DNA from 2 places in the Paenibacillus sp. FSL W7-1332 genome. Region 2 is predicted to be linked to the other one. Evidence: riboswitches for the same ligand, from Rfam matches in the RefSeq annotation. Region 2 holds a riboswitch; the other holds the start of a gene.
What was found. Region 2 has a riboswitch for cyclic di-AMP ahead of MKX98_RS20660 (C40 family peptidase). Riboswitches for the same ligand answer to the same signal wherever they lie in the genome.
Positions count from the first base shown of each region.

Region 1 (9,083 bases), 2.9 Mb from region 2:
GGATTTCATACGTTTGCCCTGCCCAGCGGCGAGCACAATAGCAAATCTTTTCAAGGGCCATGCCTCCTCCTCTTGAACTCACTACTGAATATATATCATTCTACAAAAAAAGAAAAGAGAGCCACAGGTATGGCTCTCTTTTCCTTGAACCCCAATTGTAAATCTTAAGCGCCTTCTTCAATCACTTCTTCTTCAGTAGCCGCTCGCTCATACTCGGCCAATACAGCCGATTGAATTTTCTCGCGAGTACCGGAAGAAATGGGATGGGCAATGTCGCGGAATTCTCCATCAGGAGTGCGTTTGCTCGGCATTGCAACAAACATTCCATTATTTCCGTCGATGACGCGAATGTCGTGAACGACAAACTCATTATCGATGGTAATGGATGCGATTGCCTTCATTCTCCCCTCAGAGTTAACACGGCGGAGTCTGACATCCGTAATTTGCATATGTGTTCACCACCTTTTTCCATCAGAGACTTGGTGTATAATTCCACACAGCAAACCAGAAATCCTTCTTTTTCTAATACAAAATGTCCTAAAAACAGGAATTTTTTTTAGAATGTGATATTTTCGACAGACTTCGGGCTAATTCGAATGAAAACGCTATTATATCGACAAATATCGCGACTCTATTTTTCGAAATAATTACCAGGGTTGACGGTAATTCTCTTCGTTTTGGAGTCCACATCGCTTAAGATGGCCAGTGAAATATAGTCCTCCAGAAGTCTTTCCTCGGTTTCCACCGCTCCCGACTCTACCAGCACACCGACACCTGCGACTTCAGCATTAAATTCACCCAGCAGGTCAACCATTCCCTGAATGGTCCCGCCTGCCTTCATAAAATCATCCACGATCAGCACGCGGGAGCGTTCCTTGAGCGCCCGGCGGGATAATGACATGGTATGGATGCTCTTGTGCGAGCCCGACACATAATTGATGCTTACGGCCGACCCTTCGGTCACTTGATGGTCCCGGCGAACTAGTACGACCGGCAGGTTCAGTTGGGCCGCTGTCGCATAAGCCAGTGGAATCCCTTTGGTCTCTACGGTCATGACCACATCGATATCCCGGTCGGCGAACGCCGTGGCAATGATCTTGCCCGCCTCGTTCATCAGTGAAGGTTGTCCAAGCAGATCAGACATGTACAAATATCCGCCCGGCAAAATCCGATCCGATTGCTGAAGCTGCTGGCACAGCTCCTCCGCAAACCGCAAGGCATGATCTTTGCGCAGCTTCGGAATGTATCTGACTCCTCCCGCTGCGCCGGCCAGGGTCTGAAGCTCTCCGAGTCCCTCACTCTCGAACACGTCCTTAATAATCGCCAAATCCTCACTGATGGATGACTTGGCTGCTCCATATCGCTCGGCGAACGTCGTCAGCGGAATCAGCGTATGCGGTTTAGATAGTAAATATTGGGTCATATCGACCAATCGTTCGCTTCGTTTTAATTTTTTCACCTAGGGTTCCTCGCTAAATCCGAATATTATATGTTAAATATAACACCTTTGTACGTATTTATACAACTTTGTTTGAAATTCGACCCCGAATTGTCAAACATAACCGTTTCTAAGTCAGCAGGCGAACGGCATACACTTCCTTGCAGAACCCCCGCAGGCCATTATAAATTCGGGCTACCTTGGATTCCTTGGAGACCAAGCCGAAGACCGTAGGACCGCTTCCGGACATGAGCGCGCCGTCAGCTCCCAATTTCAGCATTCCTTCCTTCAGCTGCTGAACTTCCGGGTGCATCTTCAAGGTAACCTCCTCCAGAACGTTACCCAGCGATTGACACATCTGCTGGAAGCTGCCTTGCGTAAGCGCCTCTACCATGCGCTCTGCCGATGGGTGGCGCTGAATCTGCTCGCTGCGCAAACGGCCGTACACTTCCGCCGTCGACACGTTGATCGGCGGCTTCGCCACGATCACCCAGCACTGCGGCGGATTCGGGATCGGCGTGAGTACCTCGCCGCGCCCTGTAGCCAGTGCGGTGCCGCCCGTTACGCAGAACGGCACATCCGAGCCGAGCTCTGCCCCCAGCGCGAGCAGCTCCTCCTGGGGGATACCCAGTCCCCAGAGGCGGTTCAAGCCGCGCAGTGTTGCCGCTGCATCACTGCTGCCTCCTGCCAGCCCAGCGGCAACGGGAATTTTTTTGTCCAGGTGAATATGTACACCCTGTTTCACGTCGTAGCGCTCTTTAATTAGTCTTGCTGCCTGAAAGGCCAAATTCTTCTCGTCCAACGGTATGTACCCTGCCTGTGAGGTGATGATGATGGTGTCCCGCTTCTGTTCGGACATTTCGAGCCGATCGGCGAGGTCGATCATCGTCATGACCATCTCTACCTCATGAAAGCCGTCAGGACGTTTATGAAGTACATCCAGCATCAAATTGATTTTGGCCGGTGCTTTTTCGTATATTTTCAAGAACGTTCACCTATCCTTAGCTTTTCCCATATGCTTGAACTTAACATATTCGAGGAAAAACATCTAATGCCTCTATATTAACAAACTCAGGCTTTGAAGTCATGGGACCGTTTGATGGAGGTAAACAAACAGGGGCTTCCGCTTAACCGGAAGCCCCTGCCGCGTTAGGGTCTTTCTCTTACAGATCGGATTTGCGGGCTGCCCGCTCGGCGAGCTCAATCGCCCGTTTTACCATGTTGCCGGCATCCTTGGCCTTAATGCCTCCCCAGCCTTCTTTTTCCACGGTATCGTAGAATCCCAATTCCTTAGCCAATTCGGTCTTCAATTGATCGGACATAATGCTTCGTCTTCTCCTGCTCATCAATCCCGCCTCCTTGGAAAATGTATTGAGTATGGCATGAACAGCATCCGGCGCGATGCAGTGACCTTTTACGACCCCCTGCAAGCTTAACCTTCATCTCCGCATATGGAACGGATAAAGAAGGCCTCGCGCAGCCTTAGTATGCGTTTAATTTTCGCTTGTCATTCTCCCCGGTTCGATGGCAACAAAAAACAGCCTCCCTGTAAGTGGAGACTGCTCTCTCATGACATATCGTTATGACTTGATATAGGTGATTCGCATCTCGTTGTCATCACCGGTTACCATGATTTCCACGGTTTCGGTCAGAATATCGGCATAACTGTAGGACACACGTTTAAAAGTTTGCTGGTCTTGATCCAGCTTCACAATGAAAACAGAAGGGTACGTTTCTTCCAAAACACCAGTACGCTCGACGGTCTTCCGACGGCCACCGTTAGCCCGAAGCGTAATTTTTTGCCCTAAATGGGCATCGAGACTGCGTTTGATTTCCAACAGCGCGTTTTTAGCCATTGTCGACGACCACCTCTTTCCTTGTCCATTATACAAAAGATTCAGTCATTTGTCAATTCAAAAACATTAATTATATCAGCATCAAAAATATATTGTCAACGTATTTTTTTTGACCCTGTATTTCTCGTGTGCATTTGCTTTAATATGTGCTAAATTGACAAGCTTTATGTATTTTTTTTGACAACATTCTTAAAGAATTGAAACAAAAAATAAAAAACCCCAGCTTGTGGGGTTCTTCTCGGGTCTTTCTTCAACGGCCGATAAGCCTCTTTCAGCACACAGTATGAGCCTAACTGACCGAAGGCGTAACCTTCAATGTGGACAAATCCTGCAGCTTGGGCAGACCGATCCGGTAGCTGCCTCTCGTCTCGATTCCGCCCACGCCCTGGCTGCCGCTGATCGTATGATGAACGACATCATGAATGTTCACGGTATCCCTGACCGACGTATAGGCTGCCTTGGCGGCAACGTAGACGGGATCCAGGGCATGAATGAGGATTCGCCCCGGCGAGCTGGCAAAATTGGCTCCTGCCTGCAGCAGCGCTTCAAAATGCGATTGGCACGCTCCGGCTACAATGACCAGGGAATCCAGATTCCGCTCATATTGACGTGCTACCTGAATGGCCGTGACAAAGTTGTGTGAATTTTTATAGCTGTCCAGGCTATATAAATCGTATGGCTGTCGTCTCTTCAGAACTCCATCATGACCTGTAATGACCACGATATCAGGTCTTACCCGCGGAAGAAGACGATATAATGAATCGGCCATCCCCGACTCATTGATATAATGGCCTTCCGCTGGGACCCGAAGCTGATTGTACAAGGTCAAACTCTTCTTCAGGTATTGGGGATCCCCATCCAAATGCAGCACTTTGCCCGGCACGTCAAAATATCCTTTATCCGCAAGCTGGCCGCCTTCGATATTGCGCAGGCTGGCCAGTTGACGCTCGCTCTGCTCCTGTCTGTGCTTCTGCAGGCGGTCCAGCGACTCATTGGCTTTGATCTGTGCCTGCTTTGTTCGTTCGCTTAAGGTGGGATGCGGGACCGTGACCAGATCATCAACGGGAGCATCGGCCAGTAACCGGAATTCCGTCCCTTTGATGACGATATTGTTATTTTGCCGCATGCCTTCTACCCGGAACGTTACATCGCCGCCGTAGGATTTACGAACGACCAAGTCTCCCAAGTTCATCACAACATCACCCCTACCCTATGGTATGGGCCACTGTGACTATTGGTTCTTGGAAACATCAATTTATCGCGTCGAGACCTTCCGCGGGTCTATGGGCGCTCTAATGGCTGTATTAACGAATATCCGCGTTGTACAATATGTTGCTAAGCCGGGCATACTCTTCAATACTAAGGGTCTCGCCGCGCCGTGAAGGCTCGATGCCCGCCTCCTGCAGCAGCTGCTCCAGCCGTTCACGGCCTTCTCCCGGAAAGAACCGGCTCTTCAGATTGTTGGCAATCGTCTTCCTCCGCTGTGCGAAAGAGGCCTGGACCACCTCGAAGAAGAAGCTTTCATCTTCTACGCTGACAGGAGGCTGTTCCCGTACCGCCAAGCGAATAACGGCCGAAGCGACATTCGGCTGCGGAATAAACACCGTATGCGGCACAATACAGACCAGCTTAGGCTCACTGTAATATTGAACGGCAATGCTAAGGCTGCCGTAATCCTTGCTTCCCGGTGCGGCCGCCATCCGCTCTGCCACTTCTTTCTGAATCATCACCACGATATTCTCCAGCGGCAGCTTCTCCTCCAGCAGCTTCATGAGAATCGGCGTCGTCACATAATACGGCAGATTCGCAACCACACTTACCTTCGATACGCCCGCAAAATCCTGACGGAACAGCTCATGAAGATCCACCTTCAGGACATCCCCATGATGCACCTTCACATTCTCATAGGGCTCCAGGACCTCCCGCAAGATGGGAATCAGGCGCTGATCAATTTCGACCGCGGTGACGGTTCCTGCCGTCTGTGCCAGCTTCTCGGTTAACGCACCGATCCCAGGACCGATCTCAAGCGCTCCCTTATCTTCATCCAGTCCTGCAGCCTCCACGATTTTATACAATATATTCTGATCGATGAGAAAGTTTTGACCCAGACTCTTCTTGAAGGAGAATCCATGCCGTGAGATGATCTCCTTCGTCCGTCTTGGTGTTGATATATCCTCGATCCGATTCATTGGCTTACGCCCCCTTCTTCCAGCTGTGAAAGTGCGGCCAGAAATTCTTCCCGCGATATTTGAAACATGGCCAATCGTTTATGGAATTGCTTGCTGTTGCAATATCCGATCCCGAGCAGGTTTCCCATCGTCATACGCCTTGCAGCAGCCTCCGGATGGGCTGATAATCCTGCCTCCAGCATGTCCTCCAGACTGATCAGGCTCTCTCCGCCCTCAAAGGAGGTATGTACCCGCTCCAGCGCACGCCGTATCGCTTCTGGCGAGGCATTCTCTACGCCGATATCCCCTTTGCGGGTAGCATCCGCTTCCGGAATAAAGGCATGCTTGCAGCCAGGGACACCCTGATCCACAATTTTGCGGATCCGCTCCCCTGCATGGTCAGGATCGGTTAATATAATAACGCCTCTGCGCTCCTGAGCAAGCGCTATGCGTTTCAGGATTTGTTTATTGATCGCTGAGCCGCCCGTTTCGATCGTATCTGCTTCTACGGCCCGTTTAATGGCAACGGTATCGTCTCTGCCTTCCACAACAATCACTTCTTTAATCATGCGTTTGTTCTCTTCCTTCCCAAGAAAACAGGCTTGTACAACCTCTAGGTTCTACCAACTTAGCCCTATATACTCCGTTCTTAACAAAACAAAAGAAGAGGAAATATTCCCTCTTCTTCATCATTATATATTATAAGCTAAATAGTATAGCATTAGAATGGTATTGTAAATTGGAATTCATGCGTCTAGTTCAATTCAGGTTTAACCGGACCGATCACGTAAACGGTGCGGCCGCTCTTCCGGCCGAAGTTTATGGCCGATTTCAGTGAATCATAATACACATCGATTTTGTTGCCTTTGATGGCACCGCCCGTATCTTCTGCACGACGGAAGCCAATGCCTTCGATATAGACCCACCAGCCGATCGGGATGATGTTAGGATCAACGGCGATGGTGCGTCCTTCTGTAACGCGTGTACCGGATGCAGTGCGTGTACCGATTCCCTGCTGCTCAGCGGAATACGCCGTCATCGACACGTTGTTCAATACCTTGCTGTATTTAAAATCAACGCCTGCCCGAGAAACCACGTTGTTCTCGACAGCCTTGGCGGTCGTTACTTTTTTCGTGCCGGTCAATTTAGCCGGTTTAGCCTTTACATCGGTGGCTGCCGCCTGAACGATGACAGGCTTCTCTACTTTTTTCGTGCCAACGGCAATGATTTTATCCTTCGTTCTGCGTTCAATCTCTTGGGAGACCTTCGTCTTGGAAACCAGCTTGCCATTGTGGTAGACCTTCTCATAATGGTTCACCATGAGACCAGGCTCGCCCCGCTGAATAACGCGGTTATCCCCTCTCTCAAGCGATGGGTCGGCTGTTTTGATCACGCGGAAATTGCGATCCTCCGTCTCCTTAACTTTTTGTTTCGTGACGCGAACGACATCGATATTCATATTGCTGGTCAGCTTCGTGTTCTGTGCCGGTTGTACTATATCTTCACCCTGGATCGTAATACCAGCCTCTTTAAGTACATGATCAACCGTATCCTGGGATGTAAATATGGTTTTGGTTGTGCTGCCTACTGTAACTTTGACTGGAATTGCCCGGTCAATGATGATCCGGTCTCCATCCTGGATCGCGCCGTTTAAAGGCATCGAAATCTGATCCTGAGGACTCAACGTGATCGCTTGCTCATCCAGCAATTCCTGCAGCAATGATCCACGTGTTTCTACTGTGGTGACACGACCATCGACGACAAGCTGAACCTCCTTGCCTGCCTGATCATGTACGACCAACGATATGAGAAGTGATACCGTAACGGCACCCATGGCACCGAGCAACATCAGTTGACGCAAATTGTCATGCTTCCATCTCAATGCGTAAGACATGCTGGATGATTGTGATTCATGGGTTTCTTCAGGTTGAAAAATGCCCACTATTCCATCCTCCTTCATAGTCCCGCCGTCTAGGTAAACGCATGAATGCATTTGACGTGACTATAGCAATTTTTCTCACAAGGCGCCCTGCTATCTATCTACACCCTGCGTCAATTCCCGTCTTTTTCGTCCATGTACCACCACCCCTTGTTTACCAAGAGTATGATGATCCCCTCTCCATTATTCAAAAATAAAAGAAAGCCATTGAAAGAGTACTAGAGGCTCTAACGTGGCTTCCTGATGATTAGAATCATGGAAATGGTATGCACGAGAATTCCCCTCTTATTTCGCTTACGGAGTTAGCTGTCGGGTTCGGACGTAAGAGAGACGCCCTAGATCCGGATACCCGCTCATGGCGAGATCCTTCAAATTCACCCCAAAGACCCGAAAAAGAAATCAAATACAGCTGCGCGCATTCAGACCAGTATGCACGGCGGTATCGGTTCCCCCGTTCCCCAAAATTTCGGAGATTAAGCGAGACGGTTCATGAAATATTCGGCCGCGATCTGCACATCGCAGCTTCTTATCACTGAAAAGATGATATCCTGTTTGTATGCAGGTTGTAAAGCAACATTCAACCACATTTTCTCATGTAAAAGGTTAAAATATTGTAATATCAACGCCTTTTCTGATTAAAAAACTTTAATTAATCGAAAATGCTCCCTTTTTCATCGCTTTTGCTCTCGTTTTCGTTAAATACCAAATCGTTCCAGCGCATTTTGGGTGGTAATTTGGGCCAATTCCTCATAGGACAACCCTCTAATTTCGGCTGCCGCCTCCGCCACCAATTTTACATAAGCGGTCTCATTTCGTTTCCCGCGGAAGGGATGAGGTGTTAGGTAAGGGGAGTCCGTTTCGATCAATAATCGATCAAGCGGAACCTGCGCCAAAACCTCTTTGGGCTGCTTTGCATTTTTGAAGGTAATCGGCCCGCCAAACGAAATATGGAATCCCATATCGAGACATATTTTGGCCGTTTCCCAGCTTCCGGAGAAGGAATGCATGACACCGCCCACCTCGGAGGCTTTTTCATCGCGCAAAATTCTCACGATATCTTCATGCGCATCCCGATTATGAATGACAATCGGCATGTTCAATTCCCGGGCCAGTCCGATCTGACGCCGAAGCACTCGGTGCTGAACTTCTTTCGGAGACGTATCCCAATAATAGTCCAAACCGATCTCTCCTATAGCCACCACTTTCTCGTGACTGCACAAAGAGGCGATCCAATCCAGGTCCTGATCCTCCATGGTAATGGCGTCTACAGGATGCCAGCCTACCGCTGCATATATAAAATCATAAGTTTCTGCCAGCTTCATCGTAGTCGGAATCGTCTCCCGGTTAAATCCAATATTGATCATCCGGGTCACGCCGGCTTCGAGCGCCCGCTGGATTGCCTCTTCCCGGTCTTCGTCGAATTGGGGAGCATCCATATGAGTGTGCGTGTCGAACAACATAAAATCCACACTCTCCTTCCTGTCGTTTCTGTGTCGTATATATTCCATTAGCTGGGTAAATTGCAGATAAACCAAATGTTCCTGTATTCTACCTAGCTAATGTTGTTGTTTGAAAACACTGGCTATCTTCTCCGGCATTTGAGCCAGCAGCGGACTTACCTTCTCCTCCGGATAATAAAGGTGGTACCGTCCTTTATGAATGCCGCTGATCGAGCGTACAAT
Region 1 is NZ_CP150209.1:28,728-37,810, reverse strand. It holds gene glmU (bifunctional UDP-N-acetylglucosamine diphosphorylase/glucosamine-1-phosphate N-acetyltransferase GlmU) at 1-54, opposite strand, end outside; gene spoVG (septation regulator SpoVG) at 165-449, opposite strand; gene purR (pur operon repressor) at 632-1,459, opposite strand; gene ispE (4-(cytidine 5'-diphospho)-2-C-methyl-D-erythritol kinase) at 1,569-2,423, opposite strand; gene MKX98_RS00165 (small, acid-soluble spore protein, alpha/beta type) at 2,602-2,784, opposite strand; gene MKX98_RS00160 (Veg family protein) at 3,019-3,294, opposite strand; gene yabG (sporulation peptidase YabG) at 3,584-4,486, opposite strand; gene rsmA (16S rRNA (adenine(1518)-N(6)/adenine(1519)-N(6))-dimethyltransferase RsmA) at 4,599-5,483, opposite strand; gene rnmV (ribonuclease M5) at 5,480-6,031, opposite strand; gene MKX98_RS00140 (3D domain-containing protein) at 6,217-7,404, opposite strand; cyclic di-AMP (ydaO/yuaA leader) riboswitch at 7,677-7,891, opposite strand; gene MKX98_RS00135 (TatD family hydrolase) at 8,097-8,861, opposite strand; gene MKX98_RS00130 (HD domain-containing protein) at 8,958-9,083, opposite strand, start outside.
Region 1: another riboswitch for cyclic di-AMP. It lies ahead of MKX98_RS00140 (3D domain-containing protein); the one in region 2 lies ahead of MKX98_RS20660 (C40 family peptidase).

Region 2 (9,083 bases):
TCCTTGATTCTCCCATTGACGCTTGCACTCCTGAAGAATCCAAAGGCCCATGATATTCTTCAGTAATTGAAAGGTTTGATAGGCTCCACCCTCATTGGAGAAGTCTTCCTCCAGCACGTCCGTATGGACAAGCGGCTCCGGAAGCTCGGTTCCTAGAAGCGACCAGGTACCGCATACTAGATAGGCAAATCGGGAGGTGTTCGCAGGAACGGCTACCACGGCGGATTCCGTATCATGCGATGCCACGGCAATCGCTTTAATCGCCGGAACGCCCAGCTCTTGCGCCACGGCATCCTGCAGCCTTCCAATCACGGTTCCCGGCTGTACGGGTTCAATGAACAGGGATGCGGAAAGCCCCAACTCCTCCATTAATGGTTCATTCCACTTGCCTTCTGTAACATGATAGAGCTGAGTCGTGGTGGCCATAGTGAACTCGCACGCCTGGACCCCCGTCAGATAATAGTTCAGTAGATCCGGAGTGAGTAGGAACTTATCTGCAATATCAAGCATCGGAGATTTTGACTTTAGCATCGCATTTAACTGGAAAATCGTGTTAAACGGCATGAATTGCAGACCGCTTTCTTGAAACAGTCGTTCTCTCCCGACCTGCTCGCAGGTTTCCTCCACCATGCCTTCCGTCCGCAGATCCCGGTAATGATAAGGAACTCCGATGAGCTCCCCGTTACGGTCAATCAGTCCATAATCGACACCCCATGAATCGATGCCATAGCTGACCGGTTGATAGCCGGCTTGGAACGCTTTGCGGATGCCATGCTTAACCTCCTGCAGCAGCATCGGGAAATTCCAGTGCAAATGCTGTCCCATCTGGACGGGTATATTGGCAAAGCGGTGAATCTCGGTAATCTTCAGCATGCCGGGCGATTCATGATCAGAAGAGGTGATCTCGCCCAGCAGCGCCCGGCCGCTGCTGGCCCCCAAGTCAAACGCAAGCACCGCGGATGAATTGCTCATAAGCCGCATCCTTTCTCACCTTAGTACTTTACCGATCCGAGTTTGAACAACCGGATCTGACCCACAATCTTTTATTTCATCTTCTGCAGGAGCTGAATACGATAATCTTCGCTCTCCAGCGCAGCGATATCATCCACTTCCTGATCTGTCAGTGGCACCGGTGTGCCGGCAGCCTTGGCGCTCAGATAAATTTTGGCGCTCTCTTCAACTACCTGGGTTCGGTAATACGCTTCACGCAGATTCCGGCCGGTTGTAACCAGTCCATGGTTACCGAGCAGGATGGAACTGGCCGTCGTTACTTTCTCCGCGACGGCATCTGCCAGCAAATCTGTCGTAGGAATGATGTAAGGGATGTATGCCGTACGTCCAACCAATGCCGCCTGGTCCGGAAACATCACCGGCAGCTCCCTCTCAACCAACGTAAAGGCAATGCAGTGGAATGGATGTGTATGCACCATCGCCCCGATATCGGGGTTGCTCCGGTATCCATACAGGTGCATCAGCACTTCGGACGAAGGCCGTAATCCTATATCGGTAATATCGCCGGTCGGGATATCGACTTCGATCCATTGCTCCGGTTCAATCTCCTCCAGCGCAAAACCGCTCGGGGACAAATACATTTTGTCCCCGGCTCTCGCGCTGATGTTTCCTCCCGGTCCTACAACGAGTCCGCTGTCGACGATTTTTTTGGCATACTTGCAGAGCTCATTTCTCGTTTCCATGTTCAGCATGTTCTCCTACTCCTCTCGTTAACCTTATTTATATAGAGGACCGAAGTTCTGACAAGCGCGGAAGTCTGCGCTCTCCGGATCGGTCGTTCCGAACATTCCCCATGCACGTGGGCGGAACACCTCTTCGGCTGGCACATTATGCATGTTGACCGGAATACGCAGGACCGAGGCCAGGGTAATGAGATCCGCTCCGATATGTCCGTAACTGATTACGCCATGGTTAGCGCCCCACTGGTTCATGACCTCATAAACGCTTGAGAACGCACCCTGTCCCGTAAGGTTCGGCACAAACCAGGTTGTTGGCCATGTCGGGTCTGTACGCTTATCGAGCGTGTCGTGTACCTCCGCCGGCAGATCCACAGAATAGCCTTCGGCAATTTGCAGCACGGGACCAAGACCTTTTACCAGGTTAAGACGGAACATCGTCATCGGCATGCCGCCGCGCGTCAGGTAGTCGGTCGAGTAACCGCCGCCCCGGAAATACTCCAAGTTAGCCGGTCTCCACTGCGTGGCCTTCAGCGTGCGTTCAACCTCTTCCTCCGTGATCTCCCAGAACGGCTTCATAGCCGGTTTGCCGTCTATCTCCTGCTCGCCCGTTCCATCCAGTGCAGCCGAGCCGGAATTGATCAGATGCAGGATGCCATTCTCTGCTTTTCCTTCAAGCTTATAGCCGGTAACCCGTTCTACCGAAGCCGGACTCCAGTAAGTACGCACATCCGCGAAAATCTGTGCCGTATTGGTTAACAGGTATCCGAACAGCATGCCGACTCCGTTCAGGCTGTCATTCTCGGTTGCCACGATATACGGCGAACGCCTGCCGTTCCAATCGAAGGAGGAGTTGAGGATGGTCTCCAGGAAATCACCGTTAGGGGAATGATCCGTCCACTGCCGCTGACCTTGGAATCCGGAAGCGATAGCGCTGTGACCCTGAGCCTCCTCTTCAAAGCCAAGCTCCTTCAGGCGCGGATTACCGATCATCAAATCGCGGGTGATCAGCGTCATTTTGACGACGGTTTCCCACTCCAGATCCTTGCGCTCCCGACTGTTCTGGAGATGATCCGGATTGTTATCCGGTCCTTCCGTACAATTCTCCTTCACCCAAGCAAGCGCCTGTTCATATTCTTCAGGATCATAGATGCCTTCTTCCAAGCGGCGCGTAAACTCGCTCATATCTACATATTCGTTCCGCATGCCCAGATACTCCTGGAAGAAGCTGTCGTCCACGATCGAGCCGGCGATGCCCATCGACACCGAGCCCATGGACAAATACGATTGTCCGCGCATGTACGCTGCAGCCAAGCCGCTCCGTGCAAAACGCAGAAGCTTCTCTTGAACGTCGTCCGGAATACGGGTATCCCCTTCATCCTGAACGTCTTCGCCATAGATGCCGAATGCAGGAAGCCCCTTCTGGGCATGGGCCGACAGTACCGCGGCCAGGTAAACCGCGCCTGGACGTCCTGTTCCGTTAAAGCCCCATACCGCCTTCGGTCGCGAAGGATCGACATCCATCGTCTCGGTGCCGTAACACCAGCAAGGCGTAACGGTTATGGTTAGGCCGACTTCGGCATTTTTGAATTTTTTGGCGGCTGCAGTTGCTTCAGCCACTCCGCCAATGCACGTATCCGCAATGACGCATTCAACTGGCTCGCCGTTCGGATATTTGAGCTCCTTCGTCAACATCTCGGCGACGGCCTTGGCCAGATTCATGGTCTGTTCCTCGAGTGATTCGCGAACTCCTCTCCGTCTTCCATCTATCGTAGGGCGAATCCCGATTCTCGGAAAACCGTCCCGCCATCTGTAATCGTTTTCAATTGTCATGTATGTCACGCCTCCCTATAAGGATTATGACATCATTGTAAGATGATTCGGTGCAAGAGATAACCCACTATTTTGTTATATCGGCTCCTAATTTCAGCAAGACAGTGAACCATCCCGATTAGCAGATGTAAACGATTTCCGCACTGAAAGGGCGTTTTGCATTATAATAGGTAGAGGATGTTGCTTTCCAGGAGGGACAAGACCGTGCCAAAGATCGAAATCTCGCATAGCAAAAGCGATCACTTCCGCTTCATCAAAAATCCGCAGCTGCTCTTTGCCGGGCAGGTCGTGGACGAGGACTTCTTTTATGGACCGCCACAAATTCATGATTTCTGCGAGATCATCTATGTTGTAGAAGGACGCGGAGAATTCACGATTGCAGGAAAAATATACGAACTCCACAAGGGCGATGTCGCGATTTATAACCCCGGCATTCCTCACGAGGAGAGATCCATCACGGACGGACCCTTCAAGGTGATCTACTGCGGCGTGGATTCGCTTCACATTGAAGGGGTTCCCCAGGGGATGCTGCTCCCGGCCTATGTGGAGCCAGTCATATCCTGTGAGAAATACGCCTATAAAGTGGAAAGCTATCTTTCCGAGATCCTCCGTGAATGCGATTCGCAGGTGCTGGGGTATGAAACGTTGAGCACCAACTTGCTGATGTCATTGATTACCGTCATCTATCGCATTGTGGACGTTAAACACCAATTCCAGTCCTTGAAGGGCAAGAACGAAATCGCACTGCGGACCAAACACTTTATCGACACTAACTATACCCAGAGCATCAGTCTCAAGGACATTGCCGATACGATGTATGTTAGTCAGCATTATTTATCCCATCTGTTCAAAAAAGAAGTCGGCGATTCCCCCTTCAATTACTTGATATCCCGCCGAATTGAAGAGGCCAAGCGCCTGCTGGCGGATTCCGAAATGCCGGTACATGAGGTTGCTTCCCAAGTCGGTTACGGCAATGATAAGTACTTCTCGATGTTATTCAAAAAAATTACCGGTCAAACGCCGAGCTCGTTCCGGGAACAGAGCAAAATGGGGATTGAGTAAAGGATTTGCAGTATTATCTTTCCAGCAAAGCAGGCAGCCGTTGTGGTACGGCTGCCTGCTTTTTAAATATGAACGGCAATCTGCCTTCAATGTCTTCAAAAGTATGGGGCATGCTTGATTTTGATGGGACCGACCGCTTCGATCTTGCTCTGGCATCCCAGTCGATAGCCTTCTTCGATTTCTTCTGGATCGAGGCGCCGCTCTTCGGCCAAATTGGGCTCGGACAAATACTCGATTCCCTCCACCACCATGCAGCGGCAGCGCGCACAAGTTCCTCTTTTGCAAAAAGAGTTCCAGTCCACCTCATTCCGCTCGGCCAGATCAAGCACCGTCATGCCAAGAACAGGCGCCACGCTGCGGCGAACCTCGCGGCCTGCAAGCTCAATGATCGGATCCGGTACGGCTTCCATTATCTCTTCTGCTGGAGGGATCGAGGCTTTGTCTCCGCTATCCCCGCCCTTTTTCTTCTTCCAGAATTTAAACACCCGTATTATCCCCCTATGCATGTCATCATCAGGTTATGTATCAAATCCTTCATTTATTATACTGGAAAGTTTAAAAAATCAATATGCTTACTCATATCTATTCTATGACATTGACATCATGGAATTGGAACTCTATGAAAATTTTGCTATACTAGCGTATGCTAGACCCAATTCCATATTCTATGAAATCATTCTATTATTTTAATGGATCGGAGGAAATACATAAGCATGCTGCACAAACAAATAGGAAAAACAGCTGTTGCTGCCGTTCTTGCCTTATCCCTGCTCGGCACCACCCCCCATGTTAGCCAGGTACATGCAGAGCCTGCCATATCGGTAAAGCTGGATGACGTTACGCTAACCTTCGATGCGGCTCCGCGGGTTGACAAAGGGGTCACCTACGTTCCATTCCGGACGGTTGGAGAAGCACTGGGCATTCAAATCACATGGAACAGCAAGACGCAAACCGTGAGGGCCATTGGCAGCGTGAAAGGCCAATCGACTGAAGTATTACTTCAAGTGGGGAGCACGAACGCAACCGTCAATGGAAAAAAAGTGAAGCTTGCAGCTCCGCCGGTGGAGCGGGAAGGCCGTGTGATGATCCCGCTCAGCTCGTTCAGCAGCCAATTCGGCGTTGATGTCGGCTGGAACCAGGCGACTCGTACAGTCTCCCTCGTATCGCCACAGCGCGACATGCATTTGAGAGCTTTCTATGCATTACAATCTTTCCAAGAACGGGATCTTGTGGGATCCATGAATTCAGTTGCCTTTGGCTGGAGCCGCATCGATCGCGAGGGTCAGTTCACGCTTCAAGGGGATGAGTACCGCCTCCCCGCTGCGGCTGGCGACGTTACGCCGCAATCGATTGTAGCAGATGCTGCAAATCAGAATATTAAACCATATCTCATGGTTTATGCCTTGGATGGGAACGGCGAGTTAACCAAGGTCCTAAGCGATAGCAACCTGCGCCAAAAGTCTATTGAAGGCATTACATCCGCGGTAGCGGAGAACGGATTCGGCGGTGTTGTGCTTGACTTTGAAGGGCTCGGATTTAAACTGGATGCCGTGAAGCAGCAGAAGCTGCTCAATGATTACGTCAAGCAATTGAAAGCCGCATTGCCGAATGACGTTGCCCTGTCTTTAGCCGTGCCGCCATTGAACAGCGCCTATAAAGGTTATGATTACAAGACACTGGCCTCTATCGCTGATGACCTGATTGTTATGGCCTATCAGTATAATCCGGTTGGAACCAAATCTCAGGTTCCCGAACCGAACAGTCTGGTGGACCAAGCGATCCAACTGGCACTCCAAGCAGGCGTCCCGAAGCAGAAGCTCCTGCTTGGCATCAGTTTAAGCAGCGAAACCGCCACTTCCGTGGACGATAAACTCGGCTTGGCCAAACGTTATGACCTGAAGGGAGCCGCCTTCTGGCGTCTGGGCTTGTTCCGTCTCTATAATAATGGAATGGAAGCTGCCGTGAATGCCTCTGTTGTTAAGGAGTAACCGAACACCCCCTTGTGGGATGATAGACTTATAGTAACAAAAACGTCTATCGACGTACTTTCACAGATGACAGACAGTTAGTAGAAGTTTTTCTTGCGATATCAGGAAGTCACAAGCTTCGAAGTTTATACTCTCTCATATCTAAAAAAAGAAAGCCTGACAAGGTCATCCCTTTGTCAGGCTTTCTGATTATGTATCGTACTCTAAATGGCTGCGTAATCCAACTAGCTTGCGCTTCCTACCAGCTTTGCATAGTTTTCTTGACTCAAAACACGACGTGCCGTGACATAACGCGGCTCGTAATAGGAATCGCTAAGCTTGCTGATTCTGACTCCCTTGCTGCTGGAAGCATGTGCAAATTGTCCGTCACCAATGTAAACGCCTGCATGAGAAATTCCGCTACCGCTCGTATTGAAGAATACCAAATCTCCAACCCGCAGATCTTGGCGATCCACATGTTCACCGGCTTGAGCCTGGCTTTGGGAAGTGCGCGGAAGATCAATATCGAAATTTCTAAACATGTACAGTATAAATCCGGAGCAATCAAACCCGCTGGTAGTCGTTCCGCCCCATTTGTATGGAGTTCCTACCAATTGCTTCACTTGATACTGAAAATTCGGTTGTTGATCAGCAAATGCTGAAACGGCACCAGAAGAAAAAATAATTGCAGACCCTAGCAAAGTGATGACAAACTTCTTCAAAATATGTTCTCTCCTTCGATGCCTACGGAGTTAGCTAAGGGTTCGGTTGAAGGTTCCCTATACTCTCTATACAAGAGTAATTCACCCAAGACGGTTCCCCCGTTTTCACAAACGAAATTCGGCAAAATTCATTAACGTTTTGTAACCTTCTCTTAATATAGTATACAAGCAAGGATGCTGTCAATGATATCCTAAAAATCTATCGTTTTATGTTTGGAGCTGTCGTAAAGATGAAGAATTTCGGCAGGAGATTGGTTAACCGTCTCACTCAGTCATGACAATTATGTAACTCTGTTCTCCTTTCCGCGCTGCTTTTTTAATTAATCTAGCAACTATTTACAAATCTATGCGTTTACATATCAGAAATGAAATTAAAGAGGTGATCCATCACTTATGAGTCAAATAACGATGGCAGAAGCACTAGCTGTTCGGGCAGCAATTAACCGTCTCATCAATCAGTTGATGTCGGAACGCTTGAACAACAGCAGCACGATTATTGAAGAAGGGGAGACGGCGGAATACCCTACGCGCAGCGTAGATGCCATTACGGAAGAAATCGAAGCGGCCGCGGCGGATTATAGGAAGCTGGATTTGCTGATGGCAATCTCCAATACCACGCAGACTATTCCCTGGAACGGCTCCGACATTACGATCATGGAAGCGATCGAGCTGGCCAAACAAATACGCAGCGATATCGGACAGCTTGCCCATCTCGGTTCCCGCAAGAAGCTGGAGCGCCAGAGCAGCCGTGGCAGCGGAGACGGTGCCATAACGCTGTTCAACGTCGCCTTATATGATCCAGAGGCTTATCAGGCGCTAGCCCGCAAGAAGGAACGCGAGGTAACCAAGCTCTCTTCGCTGATTGAGCATGCCAATCATACGTCTTTGATTACGTTTGACGCATCCAAGTACATGGAATAGCGACAGCCGCCGGCTCCAAGCCTGCAGGTCACCCCACGTGCGGGTTTGGAGCCGGCGGTTTCCGCCGGCGGGCGGGAAAGTGCGAGCAACCGTTTATTGTTTGTCGGATACAAACAAACCTAACCAGAAACCAAAAAAATCGACTCCAGCGCAAACGGATGACGGTTTACGGTTCACGCCTATCACTTGTTACTTGTTACGGACTTATGACGCAAATAAATGATCGCTCCGTTTCCCGCTCTCTCTATGAATAATTGGAAAGCCGCCCTTCTGAGGGCGGCTTTTGTTGATTTCTCTTTAGCTAGGTAACTGGATACTACGTCGTCATTCCGAGCGCTCTTTCTGGTATCTATTTATCATTGATCCTATTCGTATCATTCTCTTCAGGCCTATGCTACTGGAACAAAGCCGCAGCTCCAACCAGACCAACATCGTCCCGAAGTCCTGCAGGAACGATCTCGTACGTCCCTAAATAGGACGGCATGACCAGCTTATCCGTCATTTCCCGCAGCTGCGGGAACAACAGCTCACCTGCTCTGCTCACACCCCCGCCAATGACGATGCGATCGGGGTTAAAGCTGTGAATGACGTTAACCAGTCCAAGCGCCATGTAATAGATGGCACGATCAATGACCTCCATTGCAACGGGGTCTTGAAGACGTTTGGCCTCGAATACATGCTTGGCGTTCACTCCCGCATCAGCTGCCGCCAGTTCTGATATGACACTTGGCTGGGTAAGCATTCGCTGGGATGCTGCGAGTCCGATGGCTGTTCCAGAAGCAAATACCTCCCAACAGCCGTGGCTGCCGCAATTGCACTGCGGACCGCTGGGATCAATGATATGGTGTCCCAGTTCCCCAGCAAAGGAACTGCTGCCCAGGAACAGCTTC
Region 2 is NZ_CP150209.1:4,613,270-4,622,352, forward strand. It holds gene MKX98_RS20630 (rhamnulokinase family protein) at 1-972, opposite strand, end outside; gene MKX98_RS20635 (class II aldolase/adducin family protein) at 1,044-1,703, opposite strand; gene MKX98_RS20640 (L-fucose isomerase) at 1,728-3,521, opposite strand; gene MKX98_RS20645 (AraC family transcriptional regulator) at 3,726-4,583, shown strand; gene MKX98_RS20650 (2Fe-2S iron-sulfur cluster-binding protein) at 4,679-5,068, opposite strand; gene MKX98_RS20655 (stalk domain-containing protein) at 5,297-6,571, shown strand; gene MKX98_RS20660 (C40 family peptidase) at 6,796-7,272, opposite strand; cyclic di-AMP (ydaO/yuaA leader) riboswitch at 7,276-7,406, opposite strand; gene MKX98_RS20665 (hypothetical protein) at 7,666-8,193, shown strand; gene MKX98_RS20670 (ROK family protein) at 8,588-9,083, opposite strand, start outside.